3 regions of the Kitasatospora sp. NPDC001683 genome follow, and region 2 is predicted to be linked to each of the others. Evidence: riboswitches for the same ligand, from Rfam matches in the RefSeq annotation. Region 2 holds a riboswitch; each other region holds the start of a gene.

Region 1 (4,853 bases), on a different contig from region 2:
GCACCAGGTACGGGTTGACCTGCAGGAACTCGCCGGAGAGCGTCTCGCGCTTGAACAGGTTGGACACCTGCGGCTCGATGCACTCGTACACGCCGGCGATGGACGCGATGGTCGCGGTCGGGGCGATCGCGAGCAGCAGGGAGTTGCGCAGGCCGGTCTCGGCGATGCGGGCGCGCAGGGCCGTCCAGCGGTCGGCCCACTGGGGGGCGGCCGTCGGGAAGTGGTCGATGTGCAGCTCGCCGCGCGCCGCACGCGTCTCGCCGTAGGCCTCGTGACGGCCCAGCTGTTCGGCCAGGTCGGCGGAGCGCTCGTAGGCGGTGAGCATGATGCGCTCGGAGATGAGCGTGGACAGCTGCTTCGCCTCGGCCGAGTCGAAGTCGATCCGCAGCTTGAAGAAGACGTCCTGCAGGCCCATCACGCCGAGGCCGACCGGCCGCCAGCGCGAGTTGGACGTACCGGCTTCGGCGGTCGGGTAGAAGTTGATGTCCACCACGCGGTCGAGGAACGTCACGGCGGTACGGACGGTGGCGTCCAGCCGCTCCCAGTCCATCGCGCCCAGCAGGTCGTCCGCTGAGGCCCCGGCAGCCACGTGCGCGCCGAGGTTGACCGACCCCAGGTTGCAGACGGCGGTCTCGGAGTCGTCCGTGACCTCCAGGATCTCGGTGCACAGGTTGGAGGAGTGCACCGTGCGGCCCGGCAGCGCGGTCTGGTTGGCGGCGCGGTTGGAGGCGTCCTTGAAGGTCATCCAGCCGTTGCCGGTCTGCGCGAGGGTGCGCATCATGCGGGCGTACAGGGTCTGCGCCGGGATGGTGCGCACGGCCTTGCCGGCCAGCTCGGCCTTGCGGTAGGCCTCGTCGAAGTCGGCTCCCCACAGGTCGACCAGTTCGGGCACGTCGGCCGGGGAGAACAGCGACCAGTCCTCGTTGGCGTTGACCCGGCGCATGAACTCGTCCGGGATCCAGTGCGCCAGGTTGAGGTTGTGGGTGCGGCGCGCCTCCTCACCGGTGTTGTCGCGCAGCTCGAGGAACTCCTCGATGTCGGCGTGCCAGGTCTCCAGGTAGACGCAGGCCGCGCCCTTGCGGCGGCCGCCCTGGTTGACGGCGGCGACCGAGGAGTCGAGGGTGCGCAGGAACGGGACGATGCCGTTGGACTTGCCGTTGGTGCCGCGGATCAGGCTGCCGCGCGAGCGGATGCGCGAGTAGGACAGGCCGATGCCGCCGGCGTGCTTGGACAGGCGGGCGATCTGCGCGTAGCGGCTGTAGATCGAGTCCAGGTTGTCCAGCGGCGAGTCGAGCAGGTAGCAGCTGGACATCTGCGGGTGCCGGGTGCCGGAGTTGAAGAGCGTCGGCGAGGAGGTCAGGTACTCCAGGCGGCTCATCAGGCCGTACAGCTCGGCCACTTCGCGCACCGACTGCTCGGTGTCGCCGACCGCCAGGCCGCAGGCGACGCGGAGCAGGAAGTGCTGCGGGGTCTCGATGACCTTGCGGGTGATCGGGTGGCGCAGCAGGTAGCGGGACTGGACGGTGCGCAGGCCGAAGTACTCGAAGCGGTCGTCGCCCGCGGTGTCGATCAGGGCGTCGAGGGCGGCGGCGTGCTTGGCGACGAAGGCCGCGGTGGTGTCGCCGATCAGGCCCTCGGTGTGGCCGACGGCGATCGAGGCGGAGAAGGAGACCGAGCCCTGGCTGTTCGCCTCGTCGACGATCTCCAGGGCGAGCAGGCGGGCCGCGAGCTTCGAGTACTGGGGGTCCTCGGCGATCATCGACGCGGCGGCGTCCACGGCCAGCCCGCGCAGCTCGGCGAAGTCCGAGCCGGCGTGGCGACCGCGCAGCGCGGCGGCGGCGACATGGCCGGGGTCGACCTCGGTGAGGTCGGCGCTGCGGTCGGTGAGCAGCCGCAGCAGCGCGCCTCCGGGGTCGGAGACCGTCGGGTCGGTGAAGGCGGTACCGGAGCCCTGGGTGGGCAGGGTGGCTGAGGCAGCGGTGGTCAAGGCGCTCTCTCCTGGCGGCGATCGGCGGCGTGATCGGGGTCACCCGGGCCGATCTGGGCAGGGGAGCACGGCGCGAACGCGGGGACGCGTCGCGCGAGGTGTCTCCCCGGCCCGCCCGCGAGGCCCGGAGGGGTGGTGCTGAGTGCCGGCGCGGCCTCTGCGGGAGGGCCGTGGCGCACGCTGTCCGGCAGGTACTCGGACTCGCGGGTACGGCTGTTGGGGCCGCCCGCACACCGCTGCGGGGCAGTCCCGGACTCTCACCGGGTTCCCCTGCATCGACAGCAGGAGTGAGCATACATGTAGTGCCGGCTGACTGCGGCGGCACCATATGTTGTGCCTGTCGTGTCGTGCGCGCCGACGGGCTGGGCGGCCCGTCAGTGCTTCAGGTAGACCTTGTACGTACTCGAATCGCCGGTCGGGGAGGTGAATTGGGCGATCAGCCGGTAGTGCCCGCTGGCGGTCAGGGCGGCGCTCAGCGCCCGGTCGGTGGCCTCCGGGGCGGTGCTGTCGAGGACGACCATGGTGAACCAGCCGTCCCGGATCGCGGCGGTGCTGCCGTCCTCGCCGTGGTGCTGCATTCCGGCGCCGTCGCGGTAGTCCGTCCCGGCCCGCGCGGAGACCCACTGTTCGGGCTTGGAGACGCTGCCGAGGTAGTACTCGGCGAGTCCGTCGACCTCGGTGAGGTAGTGGCCCTGGGGAACGGCGTGGGCCCGCAGGACGGCCAGCAGGCGGCCGGAGTCGGGCCCGTTCTGGTAGCGCAGGGCGGACTGCTCCATGCCGAGGGCGAGCAGCGCGACCCAGACCAGGATGCCGAGTTGGGGGTGGCGGAAGTGGGCGCCGACCAGCCGGGTGAGGCCGAGCCCCGCGATCGGGGTGGCGAGCAGCATGCCGTAGCCGAGGTGGCGGAACAGCGCCCCGGAGGTGCCGGTCGACAGGTGGACGGCGGGGATCAGCAGCGCGGTGGCGGTCAGCACGGCGCCGAGCAGGACCCGCCCCGCCCGGGTGGTGGCGGCGCGCTCGCCCTCGGGCGACTCGTGTTCGGTCATCTGCTCGCGGCGGGCGTACGAGATCGTGCCGGCCACCGCGAGGACGGTGAACAGTCCGCCCCACTGGAGGGTGCCGAGCAGGATGGAGCCGGCCGAGCCGGGGGCGTTGCCGTGCGCGGGGGACCAGTGCGCGACCTTGCCCAACTGGCCGTAGGGCAGCAGCAGGAGGGCGGTGCCGACGGCCAGCAGCAGGGCGCGCAGGGCGGCCGGGCCGGGCCGGCGGTGCGGCCAGGCGCAGGCGAGGGCCAGCAGGACCAGGGCGGGGACGGCCAGGACCGCCGAGTACGCGACGGCACAGGCCAGCGCGGCGGGCGGGGCGGCGGTCAGGACCAGGGCCGGTGAGCGCCGGGCGGTGAGCACCGTGAGCCAGGCCGTGAGGGCGACCAGGAGGACGGCGAGGGACTCGGGGGCGCCGTAGAAGCCGACCACGACGGTGGACTGCAGCACGGCGTAGGCGGCTATGCCGCAGATGGCGACCCGTTCGTTGAACAGCCGCCGGGTCAGCGAGTACAGCAGCACCGTGGTGAGCAGTCCGAAGCCGAGGCTGAGCAGCCGGGTGCCCCAGATGCCGCCCGCGTTCGCGGCGGCGCCGGCCAGCGGCGGGTACAGCCACGGCGAGCCGGGGACGCGGTCGAGCAGGTCGGTGGTGACCGGGGTGCCGTGCAGGAGGTGGTCGAGCTGCTGGCGGCCGGCGACCATGGCGGCGGCCTCGTCGGGGTGCGCGGCGGCGAGCAGGCGCAGCGAGAGCGCGGCCTGGACGGCCAGGACGGCGCCGAGCAGGCCGCGGGCGATCCAGCGCCGCCGGGGGCTGGAGGCCGGGTCCCAGCCGATCGCGGGGACCTGCGGGATGGTGTACGGGGCCAGCTCGACGCCGTCGGGGTTGTCCACGGCCACGGCCACGGCCGCGGCTCGGCGGGGTGCGGCCCCATCGGGGGCGATCGGCTCGGCGTCGAGGGGGTGCTGGGGGGAGGACTCGGGCTCTGTGCTCATCATGGGTTCCGGATGTCGAAGCCGTAGCGGGGGGCGGACACGCGCTTCTTGAACTCGGCGAGGGTGTCCGGAACGGTCTCGACCCGCCAGTCCGCCCGCTTGATCATGTTGAACCAGATGAAGCCGACGATGTCGTCGTGCGCCTCCAGCCCGGTGAACAGCTGGTCGACGAAGTCGCGCTGGTGCCTGCCCTGTTCGGCGGCGGTCTCGCTGATGAAGAAGGGCTTCTTGCAGAAGGTGCGGATCTCGGCCATCGTCGCGCCGTACAGGGCCTCGAAGGTCTTGGGGCTGTCGTTGGTGAAGTAGCCGGTCATGCCGGCCCAGTCGACGTAGTCGTCGCCCGGGTAGTACGGCGCGAGGCGGGTGTTGGGCGCGGGGACGGTGATGTTGGGGCTCCAGACCCAGATCACGTTGGTCGCGCCGGCCCGGTCGAACAGGTCGTGCACGTGGCGCCAGGCCGCGACGAAGTCCTGGGGGCTGGCGGTCTTGCGGCCCCACGGGTACCAGTCGCCGTTCATCTCGTGGGCGATGCTGATGGCGATGGGCTGGTCGAGCTTGGCGACCGCCTTGGCCACGCCGCGCACGTAGTCGTCGGTGTCGCCGGCCGCGATCGAGGCGAGCGAGTGGTCGTACGGCTCCCAGGCCATGAAGGGCAGGGCTCCGGCCTGGTAGATCCGGCGCACGCCGGCGGTGTCGAAGCCGCCCTTCCAGTGGGCGTAGTACTCCAGGATGTTCGGCTGCTTGCCGATCGCGGCGGTGTAGCCGGGCAGCGCGTCCATCGAGGCGGGCACGTCGGGCAGGGCGGCGCCGAGGTACTTGCGGCCCGGCTT
Region 2 (4,853 bases):
CGCCGACCGACAGGAGGAACACCCCGCAGGAGCGACGGCACGCGAAAGCGGCGCCCCCCACGCCGGGGAGGCGCCGCTTCGGCATCCGAAGAACAGCTCAGCGCGGCGGCGGGACCGACACCACCATGGTCAGCCGCAGCTCCCGCTCCCCCGCGTTGCGGTAGACGTGCGCGTGGGAGGCGTCGAAGGAGACCGTGCTGCCGGCCGGCACCGCGTGCAGCCGCTCGCCGTGCACCAGGGTCAGCTCGCCCTCGTCGACCCGCAGGATCTCCACCGTCCCGGCCGGGTGCGGCTCGGCGGAGTACTCCTCACCCGGCGCCATCCGCCAGTCCCACAGCTCCAGCGGCCCGGGCGCCTCGATCCCGTGCAGCAGGGTGCCGGTGCCGCCCTCCGGGCCGGTCCAGAGCGGGACGGCCTGGTCGCCGGGCACGATCCGGACGTCCGGGCCCTCCTCGTAGTCGAGCAGCGTGGCGATCGAGACGCCGAGCGCGTCGCCGATCCGGACCACGGTGGCCACGCTCGGGTTGGTGCGGCCCTGCTCGATCTGGACGATCATGCCGCGGCTCACTCCGGAGCGGGCGGCGAGGGCGTCCAGGGTGTGGCCGCGCTCGGTGCGCAGCCGCTTGACGTTCCGGGCGAGGGCCCGGGAGACGAGGTCGGGGTCCGGCACGCGGGCAGTCCTCCGGTGTCCACCGTACGAGACGTACAGAATATTGTTCGGTCGAGTTCAGTTCAGTGCACTACGCTGCCGTTCCGGCAACAAGTCCATCCGACTGTACTTCGGAGTGCATTGTGCTGTCCTCAAACAACTCCAGGACCCTCAAGTGACCGTCCTGCTCGCCCTCTCCGCCAGCCTGCTCACCGGCCTGGGCGACTTCGGCGGCGGCATCCTCACCCGCCGGCTGCCCGCGCTCGCCGTGGTGGTCGTCTCCCAGACCGCGGCCACCGTCGTCCTGCTCCTCGCCCTGCTGGCCACCGGCGGCTGGGCCGACGCCTCCCCCGCCCTCTGGTACGCCGTCGCCGCCGGGGTGATCGGCCCCTTCGCGATGCTCGCCTTCTACCGGGCGCTGGCACTCGGCCCGATGGGCGTGGTGTCCCCGCTGGCCACCGTCGGCGTCGCGGTGCCGGTCGGCGTCGGGCTCGCGCTCGGCGAGCGGCCCGGCCTCGGCCAGCTGGCCGGGATCGCGGTCGCGGTGGCCGGCGTGGTGCTGGCCGGCGGGCCCGAGCGCGGCGGGCCGTCCGCCGCCCGCACCGCCCTGCTGCTCAGCCTGGCCGCCGCCTTCGGCTTCGGCGCCAACATGTCCCTGCTCTCGCAGGCCTCGGCCGGTGGCGGGCTGCTGCTCGTGCTGTGCGTCCAGCGGGTCGTCAACGTCCTCGTCGGCGGTGCCGCGCTGCTGATCGGCCTGCGCGGCACCGACACCTCCGGGCTGCTGCCGGAGCTGCGCTCCCGGCTGCCCCTGCTCACCGGCGTCGGGCTGGTCGACGTCGCCGGCAACGCCACGTACGCCCTGGCCTCGCACGGCGGCTCGGCGGCGGTGGCCGCCGTGCTCGCCTCGCTCTACCCGGTGGTGACGGCGCTGCTGGCGCGCGGGGTGCTGAAGGAACGGCTGCGCCCGGTCCAGCTGGTCGGCGCCGGGCTCGCCGTCGCGGGCACGCTGCTGCTCGCGACGGCGTGACCGACGGGGCCACACCGACGTGGCTGCACCGACGGGCTACTTCACAGGCGTCCAGCGCTTCTCGACGCCCGCCAGCTTCCAGTAGGCGATCGCGATCGCCCACACCACCACGAACAGCCCCGCGATCGCGTAGCCGACGTTGTCCAGCGAGATGTCCGCGATGAACCCGGTCACCGGATCGGTCAGGTCGAGCTTCTCGTGCAGCACGCCGACCAGCTCGATGGTGCCGATGATGAAGGCCACCGCGATCGACAGCCCGGTGATGGTCAGGTTGTAGTACACCTTGCGCACCGGGTTGGAGAAGGCCCACTGGTACGCGAAGTTCATGAACGTCCCGTCCAGGGTGTCGAACAGGCTCATCCCGGCCGCGAACAGCAGCGGCAGGCACGCGATCGCGTACCAGGGCAGCCCCGCCGCCGCACCCGAACCGGCCATCACCATCAGCGTCACCTCGGTCGCGGTGTCGAAGCCCAGGCCCAGCACCATGCCGACCGGGAACATCTGCCCGGGCCGGGTGATCGAGCGGGTCGCCCGGTTCAGGATCCGGGCCATCAGGCCGCGCGAGTCGAGGTGCTCCTCCAGCTCCGCCTCGTCGTACCGCCCGGCCCGCATCGAGCGGAACACCTTCAGGATGCCGAACAGCGCCGCCAGGTTGAGCGCGCCGATCAGGTACAGGAAGGCGCCGGAGGCCGTGGTGCCGATCATCCCGAGCCACTTGTGGGTGGCCGAGTCGTCGTCCATCAGCGTGCCCGCCAGCTGGGCGCCGCCCGCGACCAGGGCGGCCATGACGACCACCATCGAGGAGTGGCCGAGCGCGAACCAGAAGCCCACCGACACCGGTCGCTTGCCGTCCGCCATCAGCTTGCGGGTGGTGTTGTCGATCACCGCGATGTGGTCGGCGTCGAAGGCGTGCCGCATGCCCAGGGTGTACGCGGTGATGCCGAGGCCGACCCCGAAGACCTGGGTGCCGACGGCGTAGTTCTGCGGGGCGACCAGGAAGACGAGGGTCCCGAACGCCACCACGTGCATGGCCAGGATCACCCCCATCAGCCCGGCGGTACGGATGGTGTCCTCGCGCTTCCACCGGAAGGTGGGCAGGACGGAGGGGACCGCCTCGGCGGGAGTGGCGGTTTCGGGCAGGGTCATCTGCGGATCACGCTCCAGCACCTCGTGGAATGACGTCGTGAGATGCCGTGGCCGGTCTCCTGGCTTACGGGGCTTCCGGACCCGCCTTCCCAGGCGCACGAGGCGCCCAGTGGCACGTGGGTCCGGACAACTCTCCCCCGATCACAGTGGCGAGGGCCGCTCCGGAGTGGGACCTGTTGAGGGTCCGTCACCGGTCTTCCCGAGCACCACGGCGGGGAACACCGTAGGGGCAGGACGGCACCCTCGCAAGGTTGCGCACCTGTGCAGGTGTCCAGGATCACAGGTCGTGAGCTGCCAGAATGTCCGCATGCATCTCGTACCGGCCGACCGCGCGGGCCACCGCACCATCGACGGGCACCGGGTCTGCGAAGCCATCGCCGCCATCGGTGACACCGAGCACGTCCGCTCCTGGGCCGAGCGGTTCTCCCTGCTCGCCGACCCCGGACGGCTCGCCCTGCTGCTCGCCCTCCACCGGGCCGGCCCGCTCGCCGTCAGCGACCTGGCGGTCGCCACCGGCATGCGCGACCCCGCCGTCTCCCAGGCGCTGCGCCTGCTCCGCACCGCGGGCCTGGTCACCGGCGACAAGGACGGACGCGTGGTGCGCTACCGGCTCGTGGACGACGGCATGCGCCCCCTCCTCGACGAGTGCGCCGCCGCCGACCACGAGGAGCCGACCGCGGCCGCGGGCTGACGACCCGACCGGTACCCGCGAAACGGCGCCGCGACGCGGCCGGATGAGTACGATCACGATGTGCCGTCCCACCCCCACGTCTGGCCCGCCGACCGCTGGAACACCCGCCCGGTCAAGGCCCGCGTGCTGGCCGTCGCCCGCACCCTCACCTCGGCGACCCGGGTCCTGGACGTCCTCACCCTGCTGCACCCGGACGGCATCGAGCGGTACTTCACCGTCAACCCCGGCTCCGCCTTCGCCGACCGCGCCCTGGACGACTTCCTCCACGGCCTGCCCGGCTACACCGTGCTGGACTGGGAGGACGCCGTCCAGCGCCGCTTCGACCTGGCCGTCGCCTGCGCCGTCCACGCCTCCATGCACCGTCTGGACGCCCACCTGGTCGTCCTGCCGCACGGCGCCGGCTACAACCGCCTGGTCACCGAGTCCACCGGCGACACGGTCAGCGCCGCCGGCCTCTCCCGCCATGAACTCACCCACCGCGGACGGGTGTTCGTCGACGTCCTCGGCCTCTCCCACCCCGAGCAGCTGGACCGGCTACGGGTCTCCTGCCCCGAGGCACTGGACGTCGCCCAGGTGGTCGGCGACCCCTGCTTCGACCGGATCCTGCGCAGCGAACGCTCCCGCGACGGCTACCGCGCCGCGCTCGGCGCCGTCGACGGCCGCCGGCTCGTCGTCGTCAACTCCACCTGGAGCGAACACTCGTTATTCGGCCGCCATCCCGACCTGCCGCAGCGGCTGGTCCGCCGGCTGCCCGCCGACGAGTACACGGTGGCCGTCGTGCTCCACCCCAACGTGTGGAGCCGGCACGACCCCGAAGCCCTGCTCGACGACGCCCGCCGGATGGGCCTGCGCCTCATCCCGCCCCACCAGGGCTGGCAGGCCGCACTCGTCGCCGCCGACTGCCTGATCGGCGACCACGGCTCGGTCTCCGTCTACGGCGCCGCCCTGGAACGCCGCACCCTGCTCGTCGCCACCGGCGCCGCCGAACTCGACCCGCACTCCCCCAGCTACGCCTTCGGCCAGCACGCACCAGCGCTGGACCCCGACGGCGACCTCGCCGCCCAGCTCGAACTCGCCCTCGCCCATGACCCCGCCGACCTGAGCGACCTCACCGACCGCTCGCTCGCCCACCGCGGCGAATCCGCCCGGGTGCTGCGCCCGCTGCTCTACTCCTTCCTCGGCGGCCTGGACGAACCCGAGGGCGAACCGGTCCTGCCGCCCTACCCCAAGCCCGCGCCCCGCCCGACCGGTGACGGACCCACCGCGTACGACGTCGAGGGCAAGAGCGAGGGCACCGAGGTCAGCCTGCGGCGCTACCCGTTCCACCCGGACGACCACAC
Region 3 (4,853 bases), on a different contig from region 2:
CCACATCCGTCAGCTCGACCTTGGGCAGCAACTCCCGGGCGGCGGTGATGTGTTCGGCGAGCTCCCGCTCCTGTGCCGCGAACCGCGCCGCGAAGCCGGCCGGGTCGGTGTCGTAGGCGAGCCGGCGCCGGACCACCTCGGCCCGCTCGGCCGGGTCCCGGGTGGCGGCGATCTCGACGGTCAGGCCGAAGCGGTCGAGCAGCTGCGGCCGCAGCTCGCCCTCCTCCGGGTTCATCGTGCCGACCAGCAGGAACCGCGCCGCGTGCCGCACCGACACGCCCTCGCGCTCGACGTACGAGCGCCCCATCGCGGCGGCGTCCAGCAGCAGGTCCACCACGTGGTCCTGGAGCAGGTTCACCTCGTCGATGTACAGCACGCCGCGGTGCGCCTTGGCCAGCAGTCCGGGCTCGTACGCCTTGACGCCCTCGGCCAGCGCGCGCTCCAGGTCGAGCGAGCCGACGATCCGGTCCTCCGCCACGCCGACCGGCAACTCGACCAGCTGGGACGGTCGTTCGTGACTCGCGACGGCGGCGTGCGGCCCGTCCGGGCACTGCGGGTCCGGCGCGGCCGGGTCGCAGGCGAAGCGGCAGCCGTCCACGGCGGCGATGGAGGGCAGCAGCCCGGCAAGCGCGCGCACCATGGTCGACTTCGCGGTGCCCTTCTCGCCGCGCACCAGCACACCGCCCACGGCCGGGGAGACCGCGTTCAGCAGCAGCCCGAGCCGCAGGTCGGCCATGCCGACGATCGCGGTGAACGGATAGCGGACGTCACTCATGCGTCACTCCCAGGTGCCCCGGGCGGGAGGAACGGCAGCGTTCCGGCCGCCGGCACCCCGCCCTCGATCAGCTTCCACAGCGCGTCGGTGTCCGCGTGCTCCTCGATCAGGTCGCCCAGCCGGTCCAGCCGGGCCTCGCGCGCCGCGGCGAAGGAGGTGTCCGGCGCCGGCACGAACGCCCGGCCCGCCAACTCGGCTACCTCGCACAGGAGTTCGCGGCGGAAGCCGTCGTTCTCCAGTGCGCCGTGCCAGGTCGTGCCCCAGACCGAGCCGACCCGGCAGCCGTCCAGCCCCTGCCCATCGTCATCAGAGATGAACGGTTCCCCTCCCTCGACCGACACCACCCCGTGGTGGATCTCGTAGCCCTCGACCCGCTGCCCGTACGCCTCGCCCACCGGCCGCGCCAGCACCTTCTCGGCACCGAAGCGGACGTCCGTCGGCAGCAGGCCCAGCCCGCCGACGAGCCCCGCCTTCGACTCCACCTCGTCCTCGATCGAGCGCGCCAGCATCTGGTAGCCGCCGCAGACCCCGAGGATCGGCAGCCCGGCCGCCGCCCGCGCCTTCAGCGCCGGCTCCAGGCCGCGCTCGCGCAGCCAGGCGAGGTCCGCCACCGTCGCCCGGGTGCCGGGCAGCACCACCAGGTCGGCGTCGGCCAGCTCCTCCGGCCGGGTGGCCCAGCGCACCAGCACGCCCGGCTCCTGCGCCAGCGCGTCCAGGTCGGTGAAGTTGGACAGCCGGGGGAAGCGCACCACGGCCACCCGCAGCACGTCCGCCCCGAGCGGCCCTGGCCCGTCCACCCGGTCCACCACCGTGGACAGGTCCAGCGAGTCCTCGGCGTCCAGCCACAGGCCGGGCAGCATCGGCAGGGTGCCCAGCACCGGACGGCCGGTCAGCTCGTGCAGCATCTCCAGCCCGGGCGCCAGCAGTTGGGCGTCACCGCGGAACTTGTTGACGAACCAGCCCGCGACGTGCCGCTGGTCCTCCGCGGACAGCAGCGCCAGCGTTCCGTACATCGCCGCGAAGACCCCGCCGCGGTCGATGTCCCCGACCACCACCACCGGCAGGGCGGCGGCCGTGGCCAGGCCCATGTTGGCGATGTCCCGGTCGCGCAGGTTGATCTCGGCGGGCGACCCGGCGCCCTCGCACACCACCACGTCGTAGCGCCGGCGCAGGTCCGCCAGGCACTCCAGGGCGCGCTCCAGCAGGACGGGCTTGCGCTCGCGGTAGTCCAGCGCGCCCACCTCGGCGACCGGCCGGCCGAGCAGCACCACCTGGCTGCGGCCGTCCGCGCCGGGCTTCAGCAACACCGGGTTCATCGCCGCCTCCGGCTCCACCCGGGCGGCCTGCGCCTGCATCGCCTGGGCGCGGCCGATCTCGGCACCGTCGGCGGTGACGAAGGAGTTCAACGACATGTTCTGCGCCTTGAACGGCGCGACCCGCACGCCCTGGCGAGCCAGCCAACGGCAGATCCCGGCCGTCACCACGCTCTTGCCCGCGTCCGAGGTCGTCCCGGCGACCAGCAGCGCGTTGCTCATGCGTCCACCTCGCTCCGCTCGGCAGGCGCTTCGCACAATGCGCACCTTCCGATGACGAGCTCGCTGCGCTCGCTCATGCGTCCACCTCGCTCCGCTCGGCAGGCGCTTCGCACGATGCGCACCTTCCGATGACGAGCTCGCTGCGCTCGCTCATGCCCCACCCCTCCTCTTGCCGAACAGCATCCGCAGCAGGACGTGCCCCGCGACCGTCGTACCCAGCGCCAGCGCGCCCACCCGCCGGGACAGCGTGCAGGCCCGCTCGATGTCGTCCACCGTCACCGGCCGCAACTCCCCGCCCAGCACGGGCCGGTGCTCCACGCGTTCACGTGGCTCCGCACTCGCCTCCGGGCGCTCCTGCCCCGGAGCCGACGGTCTCCCCCAACCTGGCGGCTGGGAGGTGCCCCCGCGCTCCGGCGCGCCCTTCGGCTCGTGCGGGTACCGGAGCGTCCCGCCCAGCCGCACTCCCACCGCACCCGCGAAGGCCGACTCGGCCTGGCCCGCGTTCGGGCTCGGGTGGGCGGAGCCGTCCCGGCGCCAGACCCGCCAGGCGGTCCGGGGCTCGGGCGCGGCGGCCACCGTCAGCAGCGCGGTGAGCCGGGCGCCCGGCCAGCCCGCGACGTCGTCCAGCCGGGCCGAGGCCCAGCCGAAGCGGGCGTAGCGCGGCGAGCGGTGGCCCACCATGGCGTCCAGGGTGTTCACGGCGCGGAAGGCCAGCAGCCCGGGCGTGCCCGCCAGGGTGCCCCAGGTCAGCGCGTTCACCACGGCGTCGGCGGTGTTCTCGGCCACCGACTCGACCACCGCCCGGGCGATCTGCTGCCCGTCCAGCGCGCTCGGATCCCGCCCGCACAGGTGCGGCAGCCGCTCCCGGGCGGCCGTCAGATCGCCCGCGGCCAGCGAGCGCCCGATGGTGCGCGCCTCCCTGGTCAGTGAGGTGCCGCCGAGCACCGTCCAGGTCGCGGCCGCCGCCAGCGCGGCCCGGCCCAGCGGACGGCGCCCGACCGTACGGTCCAGCGCCAGCGCGCCGGCCGCGACCGCGCCCACGCACAGCGCCGTGTACCCGGCCCCGGCGGTCCGGTCGTCGCGCCACACGCGCCGCTCCAGGCGGGTCGCGGCGCTGCCGAACAGGGCGACCGGATGGCCGCGGCGGGGGTCGGCGAAACGGGCGTCGGCGGCGTAGCCCGCGACGGCGCCCAGCGCGAAGGCGGCGGCGCGGGTCAGCGGGCGCACGGCGGCGGGCCGACGGGGCGGGGCAGCCTGCATCGCGTGGGTGTCCTCACTCAGGGTCCGCGCCCTGGATCGACGTACCGGGGGCGAGAGTCTCCTGGCTTCCGGGTCGGACGCACCCCCGGGCCTTCCAGCGGCTCCTGACGGCCCGCCGTGGCACTTCCGAGCGTGCTCCCCGGTGACAGTGGCGGGACCGCGCCGGACTCGCACCGGCTTCCTCTCCATGCCTCCGTTTGGCCCCAGGATCCCATCACGCGGCCGAACCGGGAGTCAACCGAGGTCGCGGAGGGGTTGGTCACACGACGGACCGGTACCGGCCACCGATACCGGCCTGTGCGATCGCCCAGCGCGGGGGAGGGCCCGTCAGCTCCACTTCGTGCGTTCGGCGGCTGGGACGGACCGAGGGCCGCACCTACGGTTCGGTGCCATGCGCCGCAGAAAGTCCCCCGCCACTGCCGCCCCTCCCCCCGTGCCGTTCTCACCCGAGGCAGCCCGCGCCCACCGGGCCGGCCTCGGCCTGACCCCCGAACAGGTCGCCGAAGGCATGGCCGCGCACGGCGTACGGCTGCTGGCCGGGCACGTCCTCGCCTGGGAGAACGGCGACCTGCGCCCCGGCGAGGCCGAGTTCGTCGCCCTGGCCCGCGCCCTCTGGTGCCCGGCCGACCAGCTGATGGGCGGCCGCCCGGTGAGCCTGCGCGACCACCGCCTCGCCCGGGAACTCAGCCCGGACCTCGTCGCCGAGCGGGTAGGCGTGCCGCTGCCCGCCTACCGGCAGGCCGAACTGACCGGCCACTGGGACGGCGACCCGGACCAGACCCACGCCCTCGCCCAGGTGCTCGGCCTGCGGCTGACCGAACTGATCGAGGCCACCGGGCGCGGCGAGGCCCTCGACCGCCTCCTACGCCAGTGCGTGGGCAGCCGCTGGCAGCCCCACCTGCGGCCACTCGCCCACCTGGTCCCCGTCCCGGAAGCCGACCTCGCCGCCGTCCTCCCCGTCCTCCATCAGGAACACCACGTCCCCTCCCACTGGGGCGCCACCGCCCAGCCCCGCACCCCCACCCCGCCCCTCACCCCCCGCTTCTGGCACCTCCTCAGCACCCACAACCCCGCCATTCCGGTCTGACCCCCCCCAATCGGGCTTCGCCTCGTGCGCCCACAACACCCCCGCCCCCTCGTGGGCGCGCGGGCTCCGCCTCGCACCCCCACGCCCCACCTCCCCCCACCACCCGACCAGGCGAGAGGGACGCGCTGCGGGAGGGGCGGTGGAGGGGGTGGCCCGGAGAGGGGCGTTGCGGGTGATTTTCAGACTGCCAACGGTC

Evidence for each region. A riboswitch is a leader RNA that binds a small molecule or an ion and turns the genes downstream of it on or off. The one in region 2 is predicted to bind cobalamin.
Region 1: another riboswitch for cobalamin. It lies ahead of ACWCYO_RS15575 (ribonucleoside-diphosphate reductase subunit alpha); the one in region 2 lies ahead of ACWCYO_RS26505 (Nickel transporter NicT).
Region 3: another riboswitch for cobalamin. It lies ahead of ACWCYO_RS27755 (cobalamin biosynthesis protein); the one in region 2 lies ahead of ACWCYO_RS26505 (Nickel transporter NicT).

The regions. Positions count from the first base shown of each region.
Region 1 is NZ_JBSFGK010000024.1:36,287-41,139, reverse strand. It holds gene ACWCYO_RS15575 (ribonucleoside-diphosphate reductase subunit alpha) at 1-1,963, opposite strand, end outside; cobalamin riboswitch at 2,157-2,289, opposite strand; gene ACWCYO_RS15570 (glycosyltransferase family 39 protein) at 2,362-4,026, opposite strand; gene ACWCYO_RS15565 (glycoside hydrolase family 26 protein) at 4,023-4,853, opposite strand, start outside.
Region 2 is NZ_JBSFGK010000055.1:28,429-33,281, forward strand. It holds gene ACWCYO_RS26495 (helix-turn-helix domain-containing protein) at 98-670, opposite strand; gene ACWCYO_RS26500 (EamA family transporter) at 825-1,676, shown strand; gene ACWCYO_RS26505 (Nickel transporter NicT) at 1,713-2,822, opposite strand; cobalamin riboswitch at 2,855-3,048, opposite strand; gene ACWCYO_RS26510 (ArsR/SmtB family transcription factor) at 3,130-3,513, shown strand; gene ACWCYO_RS26515 (hypothetical protein) at 3,574-4,853, shown strand, end outside.
Region 3 is NZ_JBSFGK010000061.1:7-4,859, reverse strand. It holds gene ACWCYO_RS27765 (putative cobaltochelatase) at 1-775, opposite strand, end outside; gene ACWCYO_RS27760 (cobyric acid synthase) at 772-2,310, opposite strand; gene ACWCYO_RS27755 (cobalamin biosynthesis protein) at 2,461-3,570, opposite strand; cobalamin riboswitch at 3,626-3,753, opposite strand; gene ACWCYO_RS27750 (transcriptional regulator) at 4,004-4,657, shown strand.